2 regions of the Glaciecola sp. 1036 genome follow, and region 1 is predicted to be linked to the other one. Evidence: predicted binding sites of a transcription regulator. Region 1 holds the regulator's gene; the other holds the start of a gene.
What was found. The regulator LexA, encoded in region 1, represses DNA repair genes until DNA is damaged. The targets are predictions, from matches to a motif close to TACTGTATNNNNATACAGTA.
Positions count from the first base shown of each region.

Region 2: the regulator LexA is predicted to act here: its motif matches at 4,760-4,779, upstream of dinB (DNA polymerase IV).

Region 1 covers NZ_JBLWFH010000010.1:54,504-63,128, forward strand. The annotation lists gene plsB (glycerol-3-phosphate 1-O-acyltransferase PlsB) at 1-756, opposite strand, end outside; gene lexA (transcriptional repressor LexA) at 968-1,588, shown strand; gene coxB (cytochrome c oxidase subunit II) at 1,856-2,980, shown strand; gene ctaD (cytochrome c oxidase subunit I) at 2,992-4,605, shown strand; gene ACNKW3_RS14510 (cytochrome c oxidase assembly protein) at 4,666-5,247, shown strand; gene ACNKW3_RS14515 (cytochrome c oxidase subunit 3) at 5,250-6,134, shown strand; gene ACNKW3_RS14520 (DUF2909 domain-containing protein) at 6,156-6,365, opposite strand; gene ACNKW3_RS14525 (SURF1 family protein) at 6,390-7,118, shown strand; gene ACNKW3_RS14530 (hypothetical protein) at 7,118-7,675, shown strand; gene ACNKW3_RS14535 (COX15/CtaA family protein) at 7,691-8,625, shown strand, end outside.
Region 2 covers NZ_JBLWFH010000011.1:62,098-70,722, reverse strand. The annotation lists gene ACNKW3_RS15295 (Na(+)-translocating NADH-quinone reductase subunit C) at 1-154, shown strand, start outside; gene ACNKW3_RS15290 (NADH:ubiquinone reductase (Na(+)-transporting) subunit D) at 164-796, shown strand; gene nqrE (NADH:ubiquinone reductase (Na(+)-transporting) subunit E) at 802-1,410, shown strand; gene nqrF (NADH:ubiquinone reductase (Na(+)-transporting) subunit F) at 1,424-2,656, shown strand; gene ACNKW3_RS15275 (FAD:protein FMN transferase) at 2,726-3,760, shown strand; gene nqrM ((Na+)-NQR maturation NqrM) at 3,770-4,003, shown strand; gene ACNKW3_RS15265 (hypothetical protein) at 4,000-4,686, opposite strand; gene dinB (DNA polymerase IV) at 4,791-5,861, shown strand; gene ACNKW3_RS15255 (M17 family metallopeptidase) at 5,998-7,557, shown strand; gene ACNKW3_RS15250 (DUF1653 domain-containing protein) at 7,557-7,784, shown strand; gene ACNKW3_RS15245 (MBL fold metallo-hydrolase) at 7,797-8,625, shown strand, end outside.

The DNA.
Region 1 (8,625 bases):
ACGAGCATCTTTTCGGGCTTTTTCAGTAGAAATACCTTTTTGGCTGACTTCTTCTGCCATGGCAGCCTTAACAGACTCTGAGCCCAAAATTGAATTATACAGGGTTTGTCTTTCTAATAAGGTGGGCCCGCTTAAGGTTTGACGTTTACGTTGAAAATGTGTGCGTGCAACGCGCACAAGTTTTTGTGCAATCTGTTTATCACTACCATGTAAGTCAGCGAGTTGTCGTGTCGATACCGCCTGAGAATAACTGACAAAATTATCCCGGCCGAAAAATATCACTATCATGGCTTTGCGCAGCCAGTTAGGCGAGGCTTTGCTAGCGAATAGCTGGGCAAATCCAGATTTTTCCTTTCCTGCAGAGCGTCCCCATGTAATAAACACAGGCACAACTTGAAAATCTAAATCTTTTTGTTCCCGATGAAGATGAAATAATTCAGTTAAGATATCTTCAATTGCAGTGGGTTTTACTTTACGGGTTAAAATACTTTGAGGGCGTTCAAGAAAAAAACGCCTTTTGGTTTGATAACCGCCAATATCTACTACGTCTTGAGGATCAGGTAACCCCAATTGTTTTACTGACTTAGATAAAGCGATCTGATCAGTAAACGACTCTGTTTGCAGTAAATATAGAATAGGTTTGGATTTGTCGATGCCCAGTTCTTTTTCGACATCTGCCGGTACACTTTTTACTGACACTAGCCAGCTGATTGGCTTTTCCAACAGCCATCGAAGCGCAGCTCGAATAGGGTTCATGTTTGCTCCATCACAAATTTCTAAAACGATCCTACCATGTAGTTATTTACTTACCCTAATACTAGATGGCTTAGTAGTAGACCGTTGTTTATTCTTAGTCGTTCATTATAAACCAAATTTTTTACAAGCTAAGCTTTTGATTATCAACAGTTGCGTTTTAATTCACATTGGTTATACTGCTCACATAACTGTATAGAAAAACAGGCTGTTTATGCGTCCACTAACTCAACGACAACAGGAAGTACTCGATCTTATCAAGAGCACTATGCTCGATACTGGTATGCCACCAACGCGCGCAGAAATTGCAAGGCAATTGGGGTTCAAGTCGGCAAATGCTGCTGAGGAGCACTTAAAAGCCTTGGCTAAAAAGGGGGTAATTGACATTTTACCCGGAACTTCCCGTGGGATTAAACTGAATTGCGCATTAGATGATGAAGTTGAAGAAGGCTTGCCTTTGATTGGTAAAGTAGCGGCCGGTGAGCCCATTCTAGCGCAAGAGCATGTGGAATCTCACTATAAAGTTGATCCCGCTATGTTCCATCCCAATGCTGATTACTTGTTGCGCGTACAGGGAGAAAGTATGAAAAACATCGGCATTATGGATGGTGACTTATTGGCTGTGCATAAAACTAAGGATGTACGCAATGGGCAGGTGGTAGTTGCCCGAGTGGACGAAGATGTTACTGTGAAACGCTTAATCCAGAAAGGCTCTCAAGTCATATTGGAAGCGGAAAACGATGACTTTGCTCCGATCAAGGTTGATCTAGCTTCACAATTTTTCACTATTGAAGGACTTGCAGTTGGTGTAATTCGCGATTCCAATAACTTCTAAAAATTTTAAACAAAAATTAACAAAAAAGCGGCTTTAATGCCGCTTTTTTGTTCAAATCGGTCAAATAATAAACTGTAAATATAAAAAAACGCCAAATCTCACTACTTTTTTTAAAAAATCTCTTTACGCCAAGCTTTTATTGGTTAATCATTGTACACTTATTCACAATCTGATAACAAAAAACAAACGTGAATGTCGATTTCAGGAAATTAGCATTGTTTTATGGATATCTCGGGGGAGAAAAGTGTGAAGTCACTCAAAGCCGTAATGGGATTATTAACGCTATGTGTACCTTTCTTCAGTTTTGCCCAAAGCGCAGCTGAACGATCTGACTTAAACTTAAGGCGCGGTGTCACTGATATCAGTGATCAGGTGTATGGGTTACACATGTTGATGTTTTGGATATGTGTTGTCATTGCTGTCATTGTGTTTGGTGTGATGTTTATAGCTATGCTTAAACATCGCAAGTCGAAAGGGCATGCACCAGCCAATTTTCACGAAAATGTAAAAGTAGAAATTGCTTGGACGGTTGTGCCTTTTATCATTTTGATTGTGATGGCAGTACCTGCTGCTAGCACTTTGATGGACATGGAAGATGTCAGTAAGCCTGACCTCAGTATTGAAGTAACTGGCTCTCAATGGAAATGGCATTATAAATACATGGACCGAGAGGTCGAATTTTTCTCTTTATTAGCATCTCAAAGAGAGCAAATTGAAAATAAATTTCCTAAAGGTGAAAACTACTTATTAGAAGTTGATCGTCCTTTAGTCATTCCAACCGGACAAAAAGTCCGCTTCTTAATCACTTCCGATGATGTTATTCACAGCTGGTGGGTTCCTGATTTTGCAGTTAAGAAAGATGCTAATCCTGGGTTTATTAATGAAGCCTGGACCAGAGTCAATGAACCAGGGGTGTATCGAGGACAGTGTGCAGAATTGTGCGGCAAAGACCACGGGTTTATGCCAATTGTCGTGATTGCAAAAGAACCCGCTGAATTCGACCGTTGGATTGATGAACAAGAACGCATTGCTCAAGAAAAACGCGCCGAAGAAGAACGCCTACTTGCAATGAATATGAGTAAAGAAGAGTTAATGGCCTCAGGTGAGCAGATTTATAACTCGGTGTGCGCAGCTTGCCATCAACCCTCAGGTGAAGGTTTGCCCGGGGCTTTCCCTGCACTTAAAGGTTCTGCATTTATATTAAATGACCGTCAAGGCCATATCGACGTTGTGGTTAATGGTCGTGCTGGTACTGCCATGCAAGCCTTTTCTAAGCAATTGAGTATGTCTGAAATTGCGGCGGTTGTGACTTATACGCGAAATGCTTGGGGGAACAACACAGATGATCTTGTGCAAGCAAAAGACGTTAACGATTTAATTCAAGGTAAATAAGGGGCAAGAGCATGGCTACAGTAACAAATACTCCAGCGGACACGCACACTGCCGATCATGGACATGATGATCACCATCATGGAGCACCCAAAGGTATTTTACGATGGGTGTTGACTACTAACCATAAGGATATAGGCACCCTTTATTTGTGGTTTGCTTTTATTATGTTTTTGGTTGGTGGTGCAATGGCAATGGTCATTCGTGCCGAACTATTCCAGCCTGGTCTACAAATCGTTGACCCGAACTTTTTTAACCAAATGACCACAGTCCACGGTTTGATCATGGTATTTGGCGCAGTAATGCCAGCCTTTACCGGTTTGGCAAACTGGCTAGTACCTATGATGATAGGTGCGCCAGATATGGCGCTACCGCGGATGAACAACTGGTCATTTTGGATATTGCCTTTTGCTTTCTTAATACTACTTTCCAGTTTATTTTTAGAAGGCGGCGGTCCAAATTTTGGCTGGACCTTCTATGCTCCATTATCAACCACTTATAGTGGTGATAGCACTGCCCTGTTTGTGTTCTCGGTACACATTATGGGCATAAGTTCTATCATGGGCGCAATCAACGTAATTGTTACTATTTTGAATATGCGCGCACCAGGCATGACATTAATGAAAATGCCTATGTTCGTATGGACCTGGTTAATCACGGCATTTTTGCTTATCGCTGTAATGCCAGTGCTAGCTGCTGCAGTGACTATGGTGTTAACAGATAAATTCTTTGGTACTAGTTTCTTTGATGCAGCTGGTGGCGGTGACCCGGTTATGTTCCAGCATATTTTCTGGTTCTTTGGGCATCCAGAGGTTTACATAATGATATTGCCAGCGTTTGGTATTATTTCTCAAATCGTACCAACCTTTTCGCGTAAAAAGCTCTTTGGCTACGCGTCAATGGTATATGCAACGGCTTCTATTGCGTTGCTTTCGTTTATCGTGTGGGCGCACCACATGTTTACGACCGGTATGCCAGTCGGCGCTGAAATGTTCTTTATGTTTGCGACCATGCTGATATCTGTTCCCACCGGTGTAAAAGTATTTAACTGGGTCGCCACCATGTGGCGAGGGTCCCTCACCTTTGAAATTCCCATGATGTTTGCGATTGCCTTTATTGTACTATTTACCATTGGTGGATTATCTGGCTTGATGCTTGCCATAACACCTGTGGATTTCCAATATCATGATACATATTTTGTGGTCGCACATTTCCACTATGTATTAGTAACAGGTGCAGTATTCTCAATAATGGCAGCCGTCTATTATTGGTTACCCAAGTGGACGGGCAAGATGTTTGACGTCACTTTGGCGAAATGGCATTTCTGGTGTTCGTTAATTTCAGTTAATGTGCTTTTCTTCCCTATGCATTTCGTTGGCTTGGCGGGTATGCCAAGACGTATTCCTGATTATGCGTTGCAATTTGCTGATTTCAATAAATGGATAAGCATCGGTGGTTTTGCATTTGGTCTTTCACAACTGATCTTCTTAGTTCTGATAGTCAAAGCATGTCGCAAACAAGGTGAGCCAGTTACGGATCAAGTATGGGAAGGCGCCGAAGGTCTCGAGTGGGAAATTCCATCGCCTGCACCTTATCATACATTTGATACACCGCCGGTAGTGAAATAGGCGTTAACGCTCATGGCAGTAGAAGAAACTAACTCTGACAATCAAAAGGACGCTGGTGATATGCCTACCAATACCCAGCGTCCTAATCATGCTAAAACCGTTGGCAAATTGGTATTTGTTGTGGTTGCTATGTTCGGGTTTGGTTTCGCTTTAGTACCACTCTACGAAGTGTTTTGTGAACTCACGGGTATCAATGGAAAAACATCTGATACCGCAGCAGTTTATGAACCTATAGAAATAGATAAAACTCGCACTATTACAGTGGATTTTATTACCCGCACCAACACTGGCATGCCTTGGGAATTTAAGGCTGTGACTAAACGTGTTGAAATTAATCCTGGGGAGCTAAGTGAAGTCGCATTTTATGTGCGAAATCCAGCTTCTAGAGACATTATTGCCCAAGCGATTCCGTCTGTATCACCGGGACAAGCGGCACTCTATGTGAATAAAACCGAATGTTTTTGCTTTCGTCATCAGCCTTTAAAGTCAGGTGAAGAAGCTGTTATGCCAATGGTTTTTTACATTGATCCTCAACTACCTGAAGACATCAATTATTTTACACTTCAATACACACTTTACGACATTACGGAAAGAGTAGATGAACCAGTGGATGTCGCAATGAACTCAATTCAAGGGAGATAGCTATGGAACATACTGAAAAATATGAAAAATATTACGTTCCAGCACAAAGTGTTTGGCCTATTGTTGGCGCTCTTGCGTTATTTCTTATCGCAGTAGGTGCTGGTAATTATGTAGTAGAAGTTACGCGAGGTGAGTCAGGTTTTGGTGGATATGTACTAGCCACTGGGCTCTTTATTTTGTTTGTGATGGTATTTGGTTGGTTTAAAGATCAAATTCATGAATCAATGAGTGGTATGTACAGCGCGCAATTAGGACGCTCATATCGTCAGGGTATGGCGTGGTTTATCTTTTCAGAAGTCATGTTCTTTGCAGGCTTCTTTGGCGCATTGTTTTACGCTCGAGTAATTGCAATTCCATGGTTGGGTGGCGCATCTAACAACGCTATGACCAATGAGGTCTTATGGCCAAGCTTTGAAGCTATGTGGCCTTTAGTTAGCACGCCTGGCGGTATTCAAACCACTGCTATGGGTTGGTATGGATTACCACTGGCTAACACTATCATTCTGCTAGTGTCCTCAGTAACTCTGCATTTTGCTCATGTTGGCGTAGAGCAAAATAAAAGAGGACAAATTAAAGCATGGCTAGGCATTACTATTTTACTTGGCTTAGTGTTTTTAGTCTTACAGGGCTATGAATACTACCACGCTTATACTGACCTAGGGTTGACCTTGCAGTCAGGCATATACGGAAACACCTTTTTCTTGTTAACGGGTTTCCATGGAATGCACGTTACTTTAGGAACTATTATCTTAATCGTGTTGTTCTTAAGAGTATTTAAAGGGCACTTTACACCTGACAATCATTTTGCGTTTCAGGCGGGAAGTTGGTATTGGCATTTTGTTGATGTTGTTTGGTTAATGCTGTTTTTCTTTGTCTACATTCTTTAGATAAGGGTAAAACAGAACTAACTAATAGGGACGCGGATTTGGAGTAATAATGCCGGTGGCTATTGCAAGTAAAATCAAACAAAGAATGATTACTGAAGCAATAAGTCTGCGTCCTATAAACTTGCTCATCGGCTCTTTACTTTCTCCTTTCATCATAATCATCATTGCTTTAAACAGATTATATATTACGAAAAGTAACAGGCCACCGATTGCTATTTTTATCACTAACATTTCAACACTCCTTAGGTAACGGCAATGACAGATTCAAACAAAAAGCCGTTTCCAATAGTCGTCACCATAGTCGCAATTGCCGCAATTGTCATTATGTTCTTTTTAGGTTTTTGGCAATTAGATCGTAAACAACAAAAAGAACAAAGATTGTCGCAAATTGAACAACGTTCTAAACAAGACAACCTGAGCCTTGTAGAAGTCAGTGCAGCGCCTAGCGAGTTTCAAGACTATCAAGTGTTGCTCACAGGCCGTGCTTTAGAAGCCACCTTTCTTATTGATAATAAAATTTATCAAAGCAAGGTTGGTTATCAATTAGCCCAAGCAATAGAGACAACTACAGGCATTGTGATAGTCAATTTGGGTTGGATTCAAGGTAACAATACAAGAGATAGTCTTCCCGATTTTGTGCCTCTTACTGGAAAGGTCGAAATGACAGGAATCGTTAGTATTCCAAGTGATAATCTCTTTGTCTCAGAGACGCAAACTCAACAAGCTGAATATCCAGTGTTGTTGCAGCAATTAGATCTAACTGAGGTGTCTAACCAAATAGGCCAAGCAGTGTTACCTTTTGTTGTTTTGGCTTCGCCATCACAAGAAAGTCTCTTCGTTAGAGACTGGCAACCTGTGGTGATGTCTCCTGAAAAGCATTTAGGTTACGCAGTGCAATGGTTTGGATTAGCCATCGCTGGATTAACCGTTTTTTTACTCAGCATGGGTAAATACTATAAACAGCCAATAATAGAGGATCCCTAATGGCAACTAAAAAGCAAAAAACCAGTATAGTGTTACTCGTTTTGGTGTTTGCACTTCCTGTCGTCCTTGCCAAATTTGCATTGGAATTGGATTGGTTTAACAAGGGAGCCACCAATAAAGGCACCTTGCTAAGTCCCACCTTAGAGGCAGAAAGCCTGTTATTGGATGCCCAACGCAAATGGCATTTAATGTATGTGTTGCCAGAGAATTGTGAGCTTTCTTGTCAAAATGCGATCTACGCTATTTCACAAGTAAAAACTGCAGTAGGTAGAGAAAGTGATAGAGTTAATGTATTGGTTATTACCACTGAACAAAGCGATGACCAAGCAGTTGCATCCTTAGCAACCGAAAACACCATTGAAGTGTTAAGAAAAGATGCTGAAAATGTAAATAATGTGTTTAAAGATGTGGGCGTTGATGCTATTTTTATCTCTGATACTTTGCACAACGTTGTGCTCTCTTATCCTGTGACACAGGATAAAGATCAAGCCATTATGGATAGTCGGGACATTCTTGCCGATTTGCGAAAGCTGTTAAAACTATCACGCATTGGTTAGTTGAAGGGAATAAGAATGAAAAAACTAACGCTGGTAAGCATTTTTCTCGCTTTGTTGGTTATTGTATTGGGTGCTTATACTCGACTAACCGATGCCGGCTTAGGCTGCCCTGATTGGCCGGGATGCTACGGCCACCTCATTGTACCGCAAGCAGAACATCACATAGAAGCAGCCAATGAGGCCTATCCGGATCGACCAGTAGAAGCACATAAAGCATGGAATGAAATGATCCATCGCTATTTTGCGGCTACCTTGGGCTTTTTCATTCTAATTATATTTATTACCAGTTTTTTCAAAAAATTCCGCAATGCGAATACGCCATTTTTTCTTCCTTTGATCCTATTCTTGATGGTCTGTTTCCAAGGCGCCTTAGGAATGTGGACAGTGACATTAAATCTCTTGCCGATAGTTGTTATGGGACATTTACTCGGTGGTTTTACTGTCCTCACATTACTATTTCTACTCTATTTGCGCCTTACGCCTTACCGCATTCCTGGCGGGGATCCACAGATAAGAAAATTTGCCAAATACAGCAGTATCGGCATCTTTTTACTTGTGGTGCAAATAGGATTAGGTGGATGGACCTCCGCTAATTATGCGTCACTTGCTTGTACCGAATTACCCATATGTGAAGGCGAATGGGCGTCACAACTTGATGTGATGGGGGCGTTTTCTATCCCTGCTGCTGATAACTATGAATTTGGTGTTCATCCTTATGAGGAACGCATGACAATGCATGTATTTCATAGGTTTGGTGCCTTGGTGCTTATTGTGTATTTAAGTTGGCTTGGGGTCGGAATTTTACGCAAAGCAAATTCAGGTTTAATGAAACAACTAAGTTGGTTAATGCTATTTATTTTAAGTGTGCAAGTAGGATTGGGTGTGAGTAATGTAGTTTATTCACTGCCTTTAATTGTCGCTACTTTACACAATGCAGTAGCCGCATGTCT
Region 2 (8,625 bases), on a different contig from region 1:
TGATAAGAGTATCCCTGATAGTCGCAAGCAATATGCTGTGGATGCACTTTCTGGTGCTACCTTAACCAGTAACGGTGTTGAAAATACGTTAAGATACTGGGCTGGTGAAAACGGCTACAAAAGCTATTTAACTAACCAATCTTGGAAATCATAGGGCACGAACATGGCTGATACTAAAGAAATGAAAAAAGCCCTCTTCGGGCCAATAATCGATAGTAACCCCATTGCATTGCATGTACTTGGTATTTGCTCTGCGTTGGCGATTACAACTAAACTTGAAACTGCTTTGGTTATGTCATTGGCACTAACTTCAGTAGTTGCGTTTTCAAATTTGTTTATTTCAATTATCCGGAATCATATTCCGTCAAGCGTACGTATCATCGTGCAAATGACCATAATTGCATCCTTGGTAATTGTTGTTGACCAAATTTTGAAAGCTTATTCATATGAAATCTCTAAGCAGCTGTCTGTATTTGTTGGTTTGATTATTACAAACTGTATAGTAATGGGACGTGCTGAAGCTTATGCAATGAAGTCCCCTCCTATGATGAGTTTCTTAGATGGCATAGGGAACGGCTTGGGTTATTCATTTATCCTAATCGTAATTGGTACCATTAAAGAGTTATTTGGTTTTGGTACTATCCTTGGATTTGAAATCCTTCCTCTTGTTCAAAATGGTGGGTTCTATCAAGGTAACGGTTTGTTGATTCTACCTTTCAGTTCGTTCTTCTTAATCGGTCTGATGATTTGGTTTATTCGTACCATTCGTCCAGAACAAGTAGAACCTAAGGAATAGTTACTATGGAACATTATATTGCATTAGCTATTAGAGCTGTTTTCGTTGAAAACATGGCTTTGTCTCTGTTCTTAGGTATGTGTACTTTTCTCGCGGTATCTAAGAAAGTCAAAACATCAATGGGTTTAGGCGTTGCTGTAATCGTGGTACTAGGTATTTCAGTACCGGTTAACCAGATTATTTATGTAAACATCTTAGCTCCTGGCGCATTAGCATGGGCTGGATTCCCTGATGCTGATTTAAGTTTCTTAAACTTCTTAACCTTTATCGGTGTAATTGCCGCCTTGGTACAAATTCTGGAAATGTTACTTGACAAGTTTTTCCCTGCTTTATACAACGCGCTAGGGATCTTCTTGCCGCTAATCACCGTAAACTGTGCAATATTCGGTGGTGTGGCGTTTGCAGTTCAACGTGAATACACCCTAGGTGAGAGTGTTGTTTACGGCGTTGGAAGCGGTTTAGGTTGGGCAATTGCTATTGTTTTATTAGCATCTGTTCGTGAGAAGTTAAAATACGCAGATATACCGGATGGCCTTCGCGGTCTAGGTTCAGTGTTTATGATTGCTGGTCTAATGGCATTAGGCTTCCAGTCTTTCACTGGTATATCGTTGTAAGGGGGATTAAATCATGAATCAGTCTGAAATCTACCTTGGCGTAGGTATGTTTATCGCAATAGTGTTGGTACTTGTACTTATCATCACTTTTGCAAAATCAAAATTAGTGCCCAGTGGTGATGTTCAAATCATCATTAACGACGATCCAGATAAGGCTATAACAGCTTCTCCTGGCGGTAAGTTACTTGGTGCGCTAGCTGACGCTGGTATCTTTGTATCATCTGCTTGTGGTGGCGGTGGTTCTTGTGGTCAATGTCGTGTCGACATTAAAGAAGGTGGCGGTGAGATTCTGCCTACCGAACTCGATCACATCACTAAACGTGAAGCTAAAGAAGGTTGCCGTTTGTCATGTCAGGTAGCGATTAAGCAAGACATGAAAATCGAACTTCCAGAAGAAGTATTTGGTATTAAAAAATGGGAGTGTGAAGTTATTTCTAATAATAACGAAGCTACTTTCATTAAAGAACTTAAACTTGGCATTCCAGACGGTGAAAGCGTGCCTTTCCGTGCCGGTGGTTATATTCAAATTGAAGCTCCACCTCATCATGTGAAATACAAAGATTTCGATATTCCGCAGGAATACCGAGGTGATTGGGAGCGCTTCGGCTTCTTTGACATTGAATCAAAAGTAGACGAAGAGACAATTCGTGCATACTCAATGGCGAATTACCCAGAAGAAGAAGGCATTATCATGCTTAACGTGCGTATCGCTACGCCGCCACCGAATAATTTGAGTCTACCTGCGGGTAAGATGTCATCTTTCATTTGGTCGCTTAAGCCAGGTGATAAAGTGACGATTTCAGGTCCATTTGGTGAATTCTTCGCCAAGGATACAGACGCTGAAATGGTGTTTATTGGCGGTGGTGCAGGTATGGCGCCTATGCGTTCACATATCTTTGACCAATTGCGTCGACTTAAATCTAAGCGTAAGATTTCATTCTGGTATGGTGCACGCTCATTACGTGAAATGTTCTATGTAGAAGATTTTGATACCCTACAAAAAGAGAATGACAATTTTAATTGGTATGTGGCTTTGTCTGATCCTCAACCGGAAGACAATTGGGAAGGGTACACAGGGTTTATTCACAACGTATTGTTAGAGAATTATCTGAAGGACCACCCAGCACCAGAAGATTGTGAGTTTTATATGTGTGGGCCACCTATGATGAACGCAGCTGTTATTAACATGCTTAAAGATCTAGGTGTAGAAGACGACAACATTATGTTGGACGACTTCGGCGGTTAACGCGTATAATATAACGCTAAGTAACTTTAAAAGGGGCAATCGCCCCTTTTTTATTGATTAAGTTGTGAGATGAGTATCAGATTTTTTCTAGTTCTAATAACATTATGTTCATTATTGAGTGTTACTGGTTGTGCACCTAAAAGCCCTGAGATGATTGCTTTTTCAGGACCAACCATGGGCACCATGTATAACGTCAAGTTCGTGCTCGATGATATTCAAGCAGAACGAATTAACACAGAGCAGATAGATCTAGAAATTAAACAAAGTCTTCAACAGATTAATAATTTAATGTCTACCTATATTAATGATTCAGAACTATCGCGATTAAATAAAGCACCTGCTGGCGTTCCTTTTAGGATTAGTGCTGAAACGGAATTTGTGCTAGCTGCAGCCATAGAACTGCATCACATGAGCATGGGTGCGCTAGATATTACCGTTGGTCCATTGGTTAACCTTTGGGGATTTGGTCCTACAATGAGGCCTAATAAAGTGCCTACAAACGAAGACGTGGAAGAAGTTAGGCAATTTGTAGGTCTAGATAAATTCCAATTAAATGATAGAGCTGTAATTAAATCACATCCTGATGTGTATATAGATTTATCGACTATTGCCAAAGGTTATGCGGTAGATGAAATTGCTGCTTTACTTGAGTCTTACCATATTACTAACTATTTAGTGGATATTGGTGGGGAAATGCGCATTTCAGGAAAGAAATCCGAAGATAAAGATTGGTTAATAGCCATCGAAAAGCCTGTGACCAACCAAAGAGCAGCTCAGGTTATTATTTCTATCGGTGACAATGCGATAGCCACATCTGGAGATTATCGTAACTATTTCGAAAAAGACGGTATTCGATATTCTCATTTGATCGATCCTTCTACTGCTAAACCCATACAGCATAATTTGGCAGCTGTAAGTGTGATTCATAAATCCAGTATGATGGCAGATGGACTGGCCACGGCATTAATTGTGATGGGAAAAGAAAAAGGTTTAGCTTTCGCTGAATCAGAGAATATTCCGGCATTGTTTGTTGTTAAGGAAGGCGAAGATTTCGTAGAATATCATTCGACTGCCTTTGACAAGACAGTGTCAGTAATGCATTAGAGGCAAATTTTGAGTACATTCATTTTAGCGTTTGTTTTCTTTCTACTTATGGTGTTGGCCATGGGTGTTGGTTATATTTTTCAGAAAAAAAGCATTTCTGGTTCTTGTGGTGGGCTTGGCGCTTTAGGCGTTAGTAAAGCTTGTGATTGCCCTGAGCCCTGCGATCGTAAAAAAGCAAGGCTAGCTAAACAAGAGGCTAGAGAAGAAAAGCTTAAAGAATGGAAAGATAATCAGATTCTTTAGTCTGCTGCTCTTACCCAGCGAGAATTGACCAACGAGATAAGTTTATCGTGTTCTTTGCTGCCCTTATTAACAGCAATGAAGGCATCTATGCTATCCACTTCTTCTATTATTATGTCTTTAATGGGCGGTGTGTCTGACAATTCAAGTTTCTGTTTAAAATGCTCATAAGGTCTTTTATAGGCAAGTAAGTACTCTGTTCTACCTAACAGAAAAGCATTGGTTACAACTTCGACTGAATTAGAATGAACAGGCGCCACCCCACTGTCTATTAAACGCTTAGCGTGTCCGTTATAGTCAAACCCATACAATAAAGAAACCGTATTTTTTTCCTTAGCATTTGGATTACGACCTTGAATGATGGTCAATCTAGAAAATGGAATTTCAGAGTAACTCAAAAGCCCTTCGAGCATTTTTGTGGTTTTTACATTAATAGAAAGATCTAACGAGTTATTCGTAATACTTCTATAGATGCGTTTAGGCGATGCACAGGTAAGATGGAAATTATAGGTAGACTCTTTGAAAACGTTTGTCATCAGATCATTTAAGGTGCCCTGACAACTGCCACCGTCATCCACGATAGTGAAAGGAGGAAATATAACCATACCAAGTTGCATAGTACTTTCCGGCGGTTTTGCGAAAACCGCACCACTAACAAGAACTAAGGTTAAAAGTAGTGTCTTCATAAAAACTTGGTTATAAGTTATTCAAAAACTATAGCATAAAGTCGTAGATTGACAAATACAAGTTGTTTTGTTTTACTGTATGTATGAACAGTGTAGGTGCGAGAATGAAAAAGTTTATTCATGTTGATATGGATGCGTTTTACGTAGCTGTAGAGATCAGAGATGCACCAGAACTAGCTGATAAACCGGTAGCTGTTGGCGGACGTTCACGCACCCGCGGTGTGCTATCCACTTGCAACTACATTGCTCGGCAGTACGGTATTCACTCAGCAATGCCGACGGCAATTGCTGTGAGAAAATGCCCAGAGTTGATTATAGTGCCGGGCAGAATGCAAGTTTATAAGGAAGTAAGTCAGCATATTCGCAGTATATTCAAGCGCTACACCGACCTTATCGAGCCCCTTTCTCTAGATGAAGCCTATTTAGATGTGACTGATACGATGCACTGCAATGGTTCTGCGACTCTGATTGCCCAGGAAATAAGGCAGTGTATCCAAGATGAACTTAATTTAACCGCATCTGCTGGCGTTGCACCACTGAAATTTGTGGCTAAAGTGGCGTCAGATATGAATAAGCCTAACGGGCAATATGTTGTAACCCCAGAGAACCTGCAATCCTTTATTGATAATTTACCATTAAATAAAATACCAGGGGTGGGGAAGGTCACTTTTGAAAAGTTAAAAACCCTTGGTTGGTTAACGGGCAAAGATATTCGAGAGCTAGAACAAAAGGATGTTATCGCTCGATTTGGCAAATTTGGCGCTTCGCTGTGGCGCAAATGCAATGCTATCGACAACAGAGGTGTCGAAGTTTCGCGGATAAGAAAGTCAGTTGGAGTAGAACATACATTTTCGGAAAATCTCAATAATGAACAAGCCTTGAGTGAGTACATGTCCGAACGCTTAATACCTGAACTTAAGAAACGCGCTAAAAACTATATAAACGAAAACCGAATTGATAAATTGGGGGTTAAAGTAAAGTTTGCTGACTTTCATCAAACCACTAAGGAACAGAAATTTAACAGCATTAACCTCGACATCTTTTCCAGCCTTTTACATGAAGCATTTAAAAGAGGAAATGGTAAATCAGCCCGTTTATTAGGTGTACATATTGGTCTGGTAGACGCAATACCAGAAGATTCCCATCAACTTACTTTTGATTTAGAAAAAGTGTAAATTAAACGAAGTTATTTAAAGCGTGTTTAGCGTTAACTTCATAACTGAAGTTTCTGAATTATCTTTAGATTCGGATAATTCATTACAGTTAAAATTTGTCTATACTATTGTTTAACTTATCTACACAGGAGATTTTATGTCTTTTCCTGCTCCGATTGGCTTAGCGTCATCGGGTCCTTTTTCTTCTTTTGATTTATCTATTGTTGTGTCAGACCAATCGAGTTCTGAGGTGTTTTCTGAATTATCTAATGTAATGGATGAGCAGCATGCCCTAGACCCTAGAGTGGGTGATAAAGTGTCATTGTTACTAGATTCTAGTTTTCCCGGGGGACGCTTGTTACATATACCAACGGGAAAGCTAACCCGAGACTATGATGATGTAAGGCGAATATTTGATTTAGGTAGGCAACATGCGGATTTATTGATTGAACTGAAATCCACAAAACCAGTGGTTTCCGTTGAGCTTAATAATTTACCCGATCATAAAAAAGACCTTTTTGCTAAAGCATTAGGCGTGTTTTACTTGGGGTTGTGCCAAGGTCTATACCAACCATTGGAAGCTAGACAATCACTCGGTGAAGATAGTCTTGAACCCGTGCAACAAATCGCATTAATTGGTGCCGACGAGGTTTTAATTAAACAACTTATAGCGACTGAAGCGGGAAAACGTGTTGCACGAGATTTATGTGGTACAGAGCCAGAGCGTATGGCACCACCCGGCTTTGCGGATTATTGCCAAGCATTGTTCTCGCATACTGATGTAGATATCACTATTATTGATGATGAAAAGCAATTGTTCGATCAATATCCCGCCCTGCATGCAGTTGCGCGAGCTTCATTACATGTTCAGCGCCATCAACCTAGAGTTATTCAATTGACTTATACCGGACAAGGAGAAATCTCAGAAACCCTTATGTTAGCCGGAAAAGGCATTACTTTTGATACCGGTGGAGTCGATTTAAAAGTTAATGGTCACATGGCGGGAATGAGTCGAGATAAGGGCGGTGCAGCAGCGGTTGCTGGTTTTATGTATGCCTTGGCTTTATTGAAACCCAAAGGCATTAAGGTGATGGCTGAAATAGCCGCGGTACGAAACAATGTTGATGCGGAAGCCTACACCCCAGATGAAATTATTACTGGGCATTCAGGTGTAAGAGTACGTGTTGGTAATACCGATGCCGAAGGCAGACTTGTAATGATGGATATTTTGTCTCACTTTAGGGAACAGGCTGCCAACGAAATAAATCCAAGTGTGTTCAGTTTTGCGACTTTGACAGGGCACGCAATGCTTGCACATGGACCTTATACCGCAGTGCTAGAAAATGGTCCTGCATTGGCATCTGGAGTGAACGAAAAACTGTGTTCTCAAGGTCTTCTATGGGGAGATATGTGTCATCAGTCCCTGGTACATCGTGAAGATTATGAATTTGTCCAACCAAGAACAAAAGCTGATGATGTATTGTCTTCGAATAATGCTCCATCAGTGTCTACTGTTAGAGGACATCAATTCCCGATGGCGTTTTTAGCTATAGCGTCAGGATTGGATAAGCATGGCTTAGATTCGCCTGCACCTATACCATTTACACATGTGGATATTGCAGGCTCAGGTGTCGAAAACATGAGTTGGCAACATGGCAAGCCAACAGCTGCACCTGTCACTAGTTTATTGGCAAGCTATATTTTTGGTAACAGCTGATGCAACTAAAGAAAGGGCGTTATCAACATTATAAAGGCAATTACTACGAAGTGATTGATTCTGTAAGACATTCGGAAACCGAAGAAGTACTGGTGTTATATCGACAACTTTATGGTGATCGAGCTCTTTGGGTTAGACCGTATAATCATTTCTGTGAAATGGTAACCGTCAACGATACAAAAGTTTCGCGTTTTAGATTCGTCGACGACAGTGGTGAAACAACTTAATAAAGGACAATTATGAAAAGAATACTGGTGATAGCAGCTTTGGTCTCAACGAGTCTGGTAGCGTTTTCACAAGATAGATTTGCCGATGTTGAAGTAACGTCTCAATCTGTATCAGGCTCTGTATATATGTTAACTGGGGCAGGAGGAAATATTGGCGTTTCTGCGGGTGACGATGGATTATTAATTATTGATGATCAGTATGCACCATTAGCTGACAAAATCGCCGCCGAATTAAAATCCATTAGTGACATGAAAACCAAGTATGTAGTAAACACCCACTATCATGGCGACCATACTGGTTCTAATGCATTTTTTCATGAAAACCAAGGCGCAACTATCTTTGCCCATGAAAACGTAAGAATTCGATTAGCTTCAGCAGAAGATGCTGATCAACAATCGTTACCGGTCATTACCTATAAAGATGGCATTAAATTTCATATAAATGGTGATACAGCACATGTATTTCATTTACCCAGTGCGCATACCGACGGCGATAGCGCCATATGGTTTGAAAAAGCCAATGTATTGCATACAGGGGATATTTTTTTCAACGGCATGTTCCCATATGTTGATTTAGGCGCTGGTGGTGATGTAGAAGGTTACATTGAAGCGATTAAAGTGCTGTTGGCGAAGATTGACCCGACCACTAAGATTATTCCTGGCCATGGTAAATTAGCCAATAAACAAGACCTGATGCGTTTTGTTGATATGATTGAGCAAACACATCAATATGTTCAGGCGCAAAAAGCCAAAGGCATGTCCGAAGCTGAAGTGGTTGAAGCTGGGCTAGAAGAAAAATGGAAATCTTGGGCTTGGCAGTTTATCAATGAAGAGCGTTGGA